One region of the Salinactinospora qingdaonensis genome, then DNA from elsewhere that is predicted to be linked to it. Evidence: predicted binding sites of a transcription regulator. Region 1 holds the regulator's gene; the other holds the start of a gene.
The links. Region 1 encodes HrcA, which represses chaperone genes, less so after heat shock. Its sites were predicted from a motif close to TTGGCACTCTCNNNNNGAGAGTGCCAA; they were not measured.

Region 1 (5,452 bases):
CTGTCCGCCGGAGTCCGCCGCCCCTGGAGCCGGCTGGCCGCCTGAGGGGGTGGAACCGTGTCCCGGCTGCTCCTCCGAGGGCTGCTCGGGAGGCGGTGGATAGTTGGGCGGGGTCTCGCTCATGGTGTCCCTTGGCTGTGCCGGTTGCGATGTGCCGATACTACGTTCGGGGGTTCGGGGCCTCACCCCCGAACGTGGCCACCGTGCGCGGGCGCGCGGTGGTGCCGACCGGTGTCGGCTCTTGTCACAGGGATCATCTCAGCGACGCCGGGTCGGTCGCAGTGACGAAGTCGATCAGCTCCTCGACGCGGCCGAGGAGTTCGGGACGCAGGTCGGCATAGGAGCGTACCGCCGCCAGAATGCGCTGCCACGCCTGCCCGGGCTCCTCCTCCCAGCCAAGGGCACGCAGCACCCCCTCCTTCCACGCCACGCCGCGGGGAACCTCGGGCCAGGCATCGATCCCCACCACCGCCGGCTTCACAGCCGCCCAAATGTCGACGAAAGGGTGCCCGACCACGAGCACGTGGGGGGAGGTGACGTGTTCGGCGATCGCGCTCTCTTTGGAGCCGGGCACGAGATGGTCGACGAGGACGCCGAGCCGTCGCTCCGGCCCTGGGGCGAACTCCGCCACCACCTGCGGCAGCACGTCCACCCCTTCCAAATACTCCACCACGATCCCTTCGACGCGCAGGTCGTGCCCCCAGATGCGTTCGACCAACTCAGCGTCGTGCACGCCCTCGACGTAGATGCGGCTCTCTTTGGCCACACGTGGCCGCAGGCCCGAGACGGCGATTGATCCCGAGGCGCTGCGCAGGGCAGTCGGAGAGGCCGCAGTCGTTGGGGGGACTACGGTCACCGGCTCGCCGTCGATCAGAAACGCCGCGGGCGCGAGGTCGAACACTCGCCGACGACCGTGGCGGTCCTCCAGGGTGACGGTCGTCTTGTCCCAGTCGACGACCGCACCGCAAAACCCCTCGTCGGCTGATTCCACGACAAGCTCCCGCTCTGCGGGCACTTCGCGCACCCGTCCTTTACGAAGCCGCCGCCAGTCGCCCGCGAGCACGTCCGAGCCGTACCTGTTCCCGGAATCGCTGCGCACGGTGGGCGATTCTATCGGCAGTAGCCCCCTCAGCCTCACGTTACGGCCGTGAACTGAAAGTGTTTGGAGCCGAACTGTCATGGCATCGTGCTCGCGCATCCGCCCGCTTTAGGGGAGGATTGGACGCTTCCGCATAGACTTAGCACTTGAGACCACGGAGTGCCAGGAGGTGAGCGCGTGCTCGACGATCGAAAACTCGCGGTGTTGCGGGCTATCGTCGAGGACTACGTGTCCACGAACGAGCCCGTGGGGTCCAAGGCTCTCGGCGAGCGCTACGCCTTGGGCGTCTCGCCGGCGACCATCCGCAACGACATGGTGGCCCTCGAAGAAGAGGGCTACATTACCCAGCCGCACACCAGTGCCGGCCGGGTTCCCACGGATAAGGGCTATCGTCTTTTCGTCGACCGCCTGTCCACGGTCAAACCCCTGTCGACGGCCGAGCGGCGTGCCATTGAGACGTTCCTCTCGGGCGCCGTCGACCTCGAAGAGATCGTGACGCGCACAGTGCGCCTGCTGGCCCAGCTAACGCGGCAGGTGGCGGTCGTACAGTACCCGTCGCTCACACGTTCGGCGGTGCAGCACATCGAGTTGGTACCGCTTGGCCTCCAGCGGGTGATGATGGTTCTCATCACCGATACCGGGCGGGTGGAGCAGAGGGTTATCGACGGGCTGGAGAGCGCTGAGGAGCATGAGGTCGAGAACCTGCGGCTCCTGCTCAATCAGACGCTTGTGGGAACATGGCTTACCGAGGTTCCCCCGGCTGTGTCGGACTTGCCTTCCCGGCTGCCCCCAGAGGAGCGTCCCCTGGCGGCTGCCGTCCTCTCGGTGCTGCTGGAGAGCCTCGTGGAGAAGCACGAGGAAAAGGTCGTGCTCGGTGGCACGGCCAACCTCGCCTCGGTCGATTTCTCGACTAGCCTGCGAGAGATACTCGAAGCGTTGGAAGAAAACGTCGTCCTCATCCGTTTGCTAGGCGAGGCCGGCGATCCTTCTATGCTTACCGTCCGCATCGGCGCGGAAAACTCTCACCAAGGACTACAGTCGACTTCGATCGTCTCCGCGGGTTATGGCGTCGGTGACCAATCGCTGGCCAAACTGGGCGTGGTCGGCCCAACGCGAATGGATTACCCGGGAACGATGGGAGCGGTACGCGCAGTGGCAAGGTACGTCGGTCAGATCTTGGCGGGGCAGTAAGTGGCCAGAGACTACTACGCGATTCTTGGAGTGCGTCGCGACGCGACCAAGGACGAGATCAAGAAGGCATATCGTCGACTCGCACGCGAACTACATCCGGACGTGAACCCGGATTCGGCCACCCAAGACCGTTTCAAAGAGGTCACTCAGGCATACGAGGTCCTTTCCGACCCTGAGAAGCGGCGCATGTTCGACATGGGAGCCGACCCGTACGCGCCCGGTGGTGGCGGCGGCGCGGGCGGCGCCGGAGGGTTCGGCGGCGGCTTCCCCTTCGACGACATCATGAACGCTTTCTTCGGCGGCCAAGCCGGGGGACGCGGTGGCCCGCGCGACCGGATGCGCCGAGGCCGCAGTATCAAGGTCCGAGTGGAGCTGGACCTGTCCGAGACGGCTTTCGGGGTCACCAAGGACATCACTTTCCCCACCGCCGTCCTGTGCGAGACCTGCCAGGGTGAGGGTGCGGCCCCGGGCACCAAGCGTGAGACCTGCGACATGTGCCAGGGCAACGGAGAGGTGTCTCAGGTCACCCGGTCCTTCCTCGGTCAGGTCATGACGACCCGCCCGTGTCCGCAGTGCGAGGGGCAGGGTGTGAGCATCCCCAGCCCGTGCGCCGACTGCGCCGGCGAGGGGCGGGTCCGCGAGAAGGTCACCCGCAAGGTGCAGATTCCGGCCGGTGTCGACGACGGCACGCAGATCCAGCTCGCCGGCGAGGGTGAGGTCGGTCCCAACGGCGGGCCACGCGGCGATATCTTCCTTGAGATCGTGCAGCGCCCGCACCCGATCTTCGAGCGCCAGGGTGACGATCTGCACTGCACGATCGCGGTTCCCATGACCGCGGCGGCGCTCGGGGTCTCCATGACCGTCGAGACGCTGGACGGCAACGAGGAACTCGACCTGCGGCCGGGTACCAACTCCGGGCACGTGATCACCCTCAACGAGCGGGGAACCAAGCGCCTCAACGGGCCAGGGCGTGGCGATTTGATGATTCACGTCAATGTCGAGACGCCCACCAAGCTCGACGAGGAGCAGGAGTCGCTGCTTCGCAAGCTCGCCGAACTGCGCTCGGAGAACCAGCCTCCGGGTAAGTTCAGCCCAGGCCAGGGGAACTTCTTCTCACGGTTGCGGGACGCCTTCAACGGCGCCCGGTGATGACGCCCCCGGTCTTTCTCACCGAGCCGGGCGAGCTGGACCACGACAGTGTCGTCCTCACCGGTGGTGAGGGTCGACACGCCGCGACGGTGCGCAGACTCGCCGTCGGCGAGGTCGCCGACCTCGCCGACGGCGAAGGCACCCGTGCCCGCTGCGTGGTTTCGCAGGTGGGTAAGGATGTGGTCACGTTCGCTGTGCGGGAGCGCCGCACTGAGCCGCCGCCTTCTCCGCGCCTTACCGTTGTGCAGGCCCTGCCCAAGAGCGAGCGCGGTGAGTTGGCGGTTGAGGTGATGACTGAGGCCGGCGTGGACGGGATCGTCCCGTGGGCCGCGGATCGCTGCGTCACCAAATGGAAGGCCGAGCGCGCGACCAAGTCACTGGCCAAGTGGCGCGCCACCGCTCGGGAAGCGGCCAAGCAGGCGCGGCGTAGTCGGCTCCCCGAGGTGAGCGAACTCGCCTCTGGGGCTGACGTCGCTGCGCTGCTGGCCAAGGCCACGCTGGGGCTCGTACTGCACGAGTCGGCCGCCGAGCCGCTCTCGCGCCTGCCTGTGCCCCGTGGTGAGGGCGACGACAGCATCGTCCTCGTTGTAGGTCCCGAGGGTGGGCTCAGTGACGACGAACTCGCCGCCTTCGACGCGGTGGGTGCACGGCGGGCCCGGTTGGGGCCCACCGTGCTGCGTACCTCGACCGCCGGACTCGCGGCCCTGGCGGTGGTGCAGGCCCGCTGCGGTCGCTGGTAGCGGCTCGCGCTAGGTCCGGTCTTAAGACTGTTCCCCGCTGACCGCGTCGTTCTCGGGCACGCTCGCCCCGGCATCGCCGGTGGCGTCGTCGGTGGGGCTCGCCTCGCCGGCTGGTTCTTCGGAACTGTCGTCGGTGGGGGTTTCGTCGGTGGAGTCGGACTCGCTGCCCGAACCGTCGTCGGGGCTGGCAGAACCACTAGTGGAGGGGCTTGTCGAGGGCTCGCACAGCGGGATGTGGCGGCGTTCCCGTTCCTGCGGCGATGCCGTGACCTCGTCGGGAAGATCCTCGGGGTCGGCGCCGGGGGTGATGCACTCGGGGCTTGTGCTCGTGCTCTCCTCGCTGCTCTCGGGCTCCACTGGAATGTTGGGGGCGGGGGCGTGGGGAGCGGTGTCGTCGGAGTCCCCGGGGGGCTGGTCGCGCTCGGAGGGGCTGGGGGCCTCACTGGTGGAGGGCTCTCTCCCCTCGGTGGGGGTAGCGGTCTCAGAGGAGCCCGCGGCCGGCGCGAAGCTGTCGGGGAGCACCTCGTCGCGGATTTGCGGCGTGCCCAGGAGCACCGAGCCCACGATCAGCGCCGCCGCGGCCACCGCGGCGGCCGGCCGCAACCACGCAATGCCGAACCAGCCCATCCGTCGCCTAGAGGTGCGTGCGCGGATGCGGTCCAGCCCTTCAGGGGAAGGCTGCACCGTGTCGGCCTCTTCGCGCAGGATTGCGCGCAGCCGCTCTTCGATGCTGCTTTCGTCGAATGGTTCGGTCATGTCGTTTGCTCCAGAACCGAGCGGAGCGCGGTGATCCCGCGCGCCGTGTGGCTCTTGACTGCGCCGCGGCTGATTCCCATTGCCTCGGCGATCTGGGCTTCGGAGAGATCACCGTAGTAACGCAAAACGATGGCCTCCCGTTGCCGGCTCGGCAGTTTACGCAGCGCCTGGATAACGGCGGTGCGCTCTAGTTCGCCAAGGGCTCCCTGCTCGGCGCTGGGAGCGTCCGGTAGGGCTTTGGGCGCGTGCTTTTCAACGACGGCGCGGTGACGCAAGACCGACCTGGCCCGGTTGACCACCGACTGCCGTAAATAGGACAGCGCCTTGTTGGGGTCGCGAAGCCGTCGCCATGCGCCGTGCATGGCGACGAAAGCGTCCTGTACGACTTCCTCCGCGGTCGCTGCGTCTCGGACGAGCAAGGTGGCGAGTCGTACCAGCGGCCGATAGTGGGCGCTGTATAGCTGGGTCACCGCTTGGTCGGCGTCCCATCCGACCGTCACCGTCGCCGTGGGGCTGT
Region 2 (5,452 bases), on a different contig from region 1:
CATGCCGGCTGACGGCGAGGGACCACCGTAGGCGACAGCCTCACTTTCGGCGACGCTGCGGAGGGAAGATGTGTCTTCGCCGGTTCTCTCCCTGAGCAAGGGACGATCTTGTCGCCGAGAGCCTGGGCGAGGCGGCTGGTTCCGGCTGTCGCTCTTGGCGGCGAAAGCGACGCATAACGGCACGCTCGTGAGTGCGTAGCACCACGGCACCGCTCGGTTGCCGCGCCCACGTGGGCTCACACCGAGGGCAGACCGCCGAGGATGAAGGTGAAGCCGGCGATGAGCCAGGCCATGAAAGAGTAGCCCAATGTCCGGGTGCGCAGTTCCGGGCGCTCACGCAAGCTCGGGGCGAGGAAAGCTGAGACCATGAGGGTGAGCGCGAGCAGTGCCGGGATGAGCGAAGCGACGGCGAACAGCGCCATCTGGTCGACGCATCCCGCGTAGTCGGGGCCGCTGGGCTTGCCACAGAACACGTTGTCTCCCCAGTCGGTGAGCACGAACAACAGGTAAGTAGCCGCCAGCGCCAGATCGCACAGCAGCAGGAGCCACGATGGCGCGGCTGTCAGAGCGGCCACAGCCGGTCTCGGATGACCCCGGGTGGATGACACCTCCCGACCGTACCGTTTCGCGCCGGACGCGACGGCCCGAGCGGATCACGACAAACGGAGTTCACCCCTCCGACCACACCGAGATTTACGTAGCGGAGAGAAGTGTCGAATGATAGTGCCAACAGACCGAACTGGAGGATGAGAACCAATGGCGCCACCCCCCGAGAACGAGACCACAACCGGCACCTCATCCACCGGCCGCAGCGGTTTCCACTCGCTGCGAGCCGGGGGCCTGAATTGGGACTCCTTTCCGCTGCGACTGTTCGAGAAAGGCAACGCCAAGTTCTGGAACCCCGCCGACATCGACATGAGCCGCGACGCCGAGGACTGGCACAGCCTCCCCGAGCCCGTCCAGAAACGTATTCTGCGGCTGTGCGCGGTGTTTGTCGCGGGTGAGGAAGCCGTCACCGAGGACATCCAGCCCTTCGTCCGCGCCATGGCGGCCGAAGGGCGGCTGAACGACGAGATGTACCTCACCCAGTTCGCGTTTGAAGAGGCCAAACACCTCCAAGCGTTTCGGATGTGGCTGGATGCGTTGGGCATCGACACTGACCTGCACCGTTACGTCCAAAAGAACGCCGGCTACCGGTTTTTGTTCTACGAGGAGCTGCCGGCCGCGCTGTCCTCCCTCAACGACGACCCCAGCCCCGCCAACCAGATCCGGGCTTCGGTCACCTACAACCACATCATCGAGGGGTCGCTGGCGCTGACCGGATACCACTCCTGGAACCACATCTGCACCGCGCGTGGCATCTTCCCCGGCATGCGCGAGATCATCAAGCGCATCAGCGAGGACGAGCGCCGCCACATGGCGTGGGGCACCTTCACGTGCCGGCGGCATGTGGCCGCCGACGACGCCAACTGGCAGCTCGTCGAGGACCGGCTCCACGAACTGCTGCCGCACGTGATGTCTACCGTCAACCTGTCCAACAGTCCCAACATCAAGGGCAGCCACGATCTGTCGACCGAGGACCTGATGAAGTACGCCAACGACCGTGCCCTGCGCCGCCTGGGGGCGATCGAGAGCGCGCGGGGCGCGCCTCTGGAGCGTATCGACGTCGACGCCGCCCCCGAGGAACTGGAAGAGAGGTTCGGACGGGAGGACAGCGCGGCGATGAGACAGGTGAGCCGAGACGCGGAGTCACCCGAGCGCCCCTAGCTTGCCACTGTCGCGCTGGGCCCCGGCTCGGCCGGGAGGACAGCGACATGACAAAGGGCGGCCCCTCGGCTGCGGGACCGCCCTTGCCGTATCGGCGAGGTGGACTAGAAGTCCATGCCGCCCATGTCAGCGCCGGGAGCGGCGGCAGCGGCCTGCTGCTTCTCCGGCTTCTCGGCGATGACGGACTCGGTGGTCAGGAACAGACCGGCGATGGAAGCGGCGTTTTGCAACGCCGAGCGGGTCACCTTGGTCGGGTCGATGACGCCGTCGTTGGCCAGGTCGGTGTACTCGCCCGTGGCGGCGTTGAGGCCGATGCCGGGCTCCAGGCCGCGGACCTTCTCCACGACAACCCCGCCCTCAAGGCCGGAGTTGATCGCGATCTGGCGCAGCGGCTCGGCGATGGCGCGGCGGACGATGTCGGCGCCGATGGCCTCGTCGCCCTCCAGCTCCAGCTTCTCGAACGCCGGAACGCCGGCCTGTAGCAGGGCGACGCCACCGCCGGGCAGGATGCCCTCCTCGACAGCGGCCTTGGCGTTGCGCACCGCGTCCTCGATGCGGTGCTTGCGCTCCTTGAGCTCAACCTCGGTGGCGGCGCCGGCCTTGATCACCGCGACACCGCCGGCCAGGCGGGCCAGGCGCTCCTGGAGCTTCTCGCGGTCGTAGTCGGAGTCGGTGCGCTCGATCTCGTTGCGGATCTCGTTGACGCGGCCGGCGATGGCCTCGGCGTCACCGGCACCCTCGACGATGGTGGTCTCGTCACGGGTGACGACGACCTTGCGGGCACGGCCGAGCATGTCGAGCTCGGTGTTCTCCAGCTTCAGGCCCACCTCTTCGGTGATGACCTGGCCGCCGGTGAGCGTGGCGATGTCGCTGAGTTGGGCCTTGCGACGGTCGCCAAAGCCCGGGGCCTTGACAGCCACCGACTTGAAGGTGCCGCGGATCTTGTTGACGACGAGCGTCTGGAGCGCGCCTCCCTCAAGGTCCTCAGCGATGACCATCAGCGGACGGCCGGCCTGAAGGACCTTCTCGACGATGGGGAGGAACTCGTTGTTGTTGGAGATCTTCTGGTTGGCGATGAGGATGTAGGGGTCCTCAAGCACCGTCTCCATGCGCTCCAGGTCGGTGGCGAAGTAGGGCGAGATGTAGCCCTTGTCGAAGCGCATACCCTCGGCGAGCTCCAGCTCCAGCCCGAAGGTCTGGCCCTCCTCGACGGTGATGACGCCTTCCTTGCCGACCTTGTCCATGGCGTCGGCGATGATCTCGCCGACCTGCTGGTCGCCGGCCGAGATCGAAGCGGTTGAGGCGATCTGCTCCTTGGTCTCGATGCCCTTGGAGAGGTTGGCCAGCTCCTCGCTGATGCGGGAGACGGCGGCCTCGATGCCGCGCTTGAGGCCGACCGGGTTGGCGCCGGCGGCGACGTTGCGCAGCCCCTCACGTACGAGGGCCTGGGCCAGGACCGTGGCCGTGGTGGTACCGTCACCGGCGACGTCGTCGGTCTTCTTAGCGACCTCCTTGACCAGCTCAGCCCCGATCTTCTCCCAGGGGTCCTCGAGCTCGATCTCCTTGGCGATAGAGACACCGTCGTTGGTAATCGTGGGAGCGCCCCACTTCTTCTCAAGAACGACGTTGCGCCCCTTGGGGCCCAGCGTCACCTTGACGGCGTCAGCGAGTTGATTCATACCGCGCTCAAGGCCGCGCCGGGCCTCCTCGTCAAACGCGATCAGTTTGGCTGCCATAGACTTCCTGTCCTCCCGGGACCGTCTGATACGCGAAGGAACGAGCCGACGCCCGCGACGGACGACCGCGGCGTTCCGGATTCCGTCCACCGGAGACCGCGGCCTCATCGCCTCGATCCTGATTTAGCACTCATAATGACTGAGTGCTAACGATCCCTTTTCTAGCACTCTCCAATGGGGAGTGCAAATGTCGCAGCGCGGTTTTCTCCAGAGCGTCAGCCGCAGGTCAGCACAACGAAAAAGCCCGGTTCCGGGCCCGTCGACGAGGGCGACGGGCCCGGAACCGGGCGGTTACGGCCGCGTTGGGTGATGACGTGGCGACGCGGCGGCCACGAGCGCGCGCAGTGACCTAGCAGCCACCGGCGACCGCGGGGATGACCGACACCTGGCACCCCTCGGGCGTGGCGGTATCGAGGCCGTCGGCGAACCGAACGTCCTCGTCACCCACATAGACGTTGACGAAACGGCGGATCTTGCCGTTGTCGTCGAGGATGCGGGCCTGGATACCGGGGTATTCGGCCTCAAGGTGGTTGATGACCTCCTTGAGGGAGGAGCCCTCGGCCGTCACCTCGGCGGCGTCCTTGGTGTAGCTGCGCAGGATGGTCGGGACACGGACACTGACGCTCATTGCGTGCGCTCAACTCCTTGACTGATCGGGTGGGGGCAGCGGAGACCCCAAGACGGTTCTGGACGTTACAGCAGGCCAGCGTCCTTGAAGGCATCGAGGGAGGGCGGAACCGTCGCGGTGACCCCCGCCTCAACGGCGTTGAGCGTCTTCAGCCCGTCACCGGTGTTGAGGACCACGGTCTCGGCCGCGGGGTCGAGCGCGCCCTGGGAGAGGAGCTTGCGCAGCACGCCGGTCGTGACGCCGCCGGCCGTCTCGGCGAAGACCCCCTCGGTACGCGCCAGCAGGTTGATGGAGTCGACGATCTCGGCGTCACTGACGTGAGCCACAGCGCCTCCGGTGCGCTGGCACACGTCGAGGACGTAAGGACCGTCGGCGGGGTTTCCGATGGCCAGTGATTTGGCGATGGTGTCGGGCTTGACGGGCTGAATGACGTCGTAGCCGCTCTCCCACGCCTGGGCCACCGGGGAGCACCCCGTGGCCTGGGCCCCGAAGATCCGGTAGGGCTTGTCCTCGACCAGACCCAATTGGATCAGTTCCCGCAGCCCCTTGTCGATCTTGGTGAGCTGGGACCCGGAGGCGATGGGGACGATGACCTGATCGGGCAGCCGCCAGCCGAGCTGCTCGGCGATCTCGTAGGCCAGGGACTTCGAGCCCTCAGCGTAGTAGGGGCGGAGGTTGACGTTGACAAACCCCCAGTCCTCACCGGCCGGGTCGCCCATCAGCTCCGAGCAGAAACGGTTCACGTCGTCGTAGTTGCCGTCGAGGGCCACGACCCGCCCGCCGTAGATGGCGGCCATGACGATCTTGCCCTGCTCCAGGCCGGCCGGGATGAACACGCAGGACTTGAAACCAGCGCGCGCTGCGGCGGCCCCCACTGCGCCGGCCAGGTTGCCTGTAGAGGAGCACGAAAGCGTGGTGAAACCGAAGACGCGCGCGGCCTCGACCGCCATAGCCACGACGCGGTCCTTGAAGGAGTGTGTGGGGTTGCCCGAGTCGTCCTTGATGTGAAGCGAGCGCATGCCCAGCTCAGCAGCGAGGCGGTCGGCCTGGACCAGCGGAGTCAGCCCCGGGTTCATGTTGGGCAACTCGCGGACGTTGTCCGGTACGGGCAGCAGCCCGGCGTAGCGCCAGATGTTGGCGGGTCCCCGCTCAATGGCGGCGCGCGTGATCCCCTCGAAGTCGTAAGCGATCTCCAAGGGGCCGAAACAGAAGTCACACGCGAAGCGCGGAGTGAGATCGTAGCGCTCACCACACTCGCGACATGACAGCGCGGCTGCCGGGCCGAAAGAGCGGATCGTGGGCTGGTCGGTTCTCGTCGGTT

Region 2: the regulator HrcA is predicted to act here: its motif matches at 3,665-3,691, upstream of groL (chaperonin GroEL).

Annotation. Positions count from the first base shown of each region.
Region 1 covers NZ_BAABDD010000025.1:50,029-55,480, forward strand. Annotated here, with positions in the region: gene ABD848_RS19730 (DUF4870 domain-containing protein) at 1-123, opposite strand, end outside; gene ABD848_RS19735 (DUF3097 domain-containing protein) at 254-1,099, opposite strand; gene hrcA (heat-inducible transcriptional repressor HrcA) at 1,277-2,290, shown strand; gene dnaJ (molecular chaperone DnaJ) at 2,291-3,439, shown strand; gene ABD848_RS19750 (16S rRNA (uracil(1498)-N(3))-methyltransferase) at 3,439-4,179, shown strand; gene ABD848_RS19755 (hypothetical protein) at 4,201-4,935, opposite strand; gene ABD848_RS19760 (SigE family RNA polymerase sigma factor) at 4,932-5,452, opposite strand, start outside.
Region 2 covers NZ_BAABDD010000028.1:11,871-17,322, reverse strand. Annotated here, with positions in the region: gene ABD848_RS20390 (hypothetical protein) at 237-575, opposite strand; gene ABD848_RS20385 (R2-like ligand-binding oxidase) at 757-1,767, shown strand; gene groL (chaperonin GroEL) at 1,872-3,503, opposite strand; gene ABD848_RS20375 (MoaD/ThiS family protein) at 3,853-4,131, opposite strand; gene thrC (threonine synthase) at 4,197-5,452, opposite strand, start outside.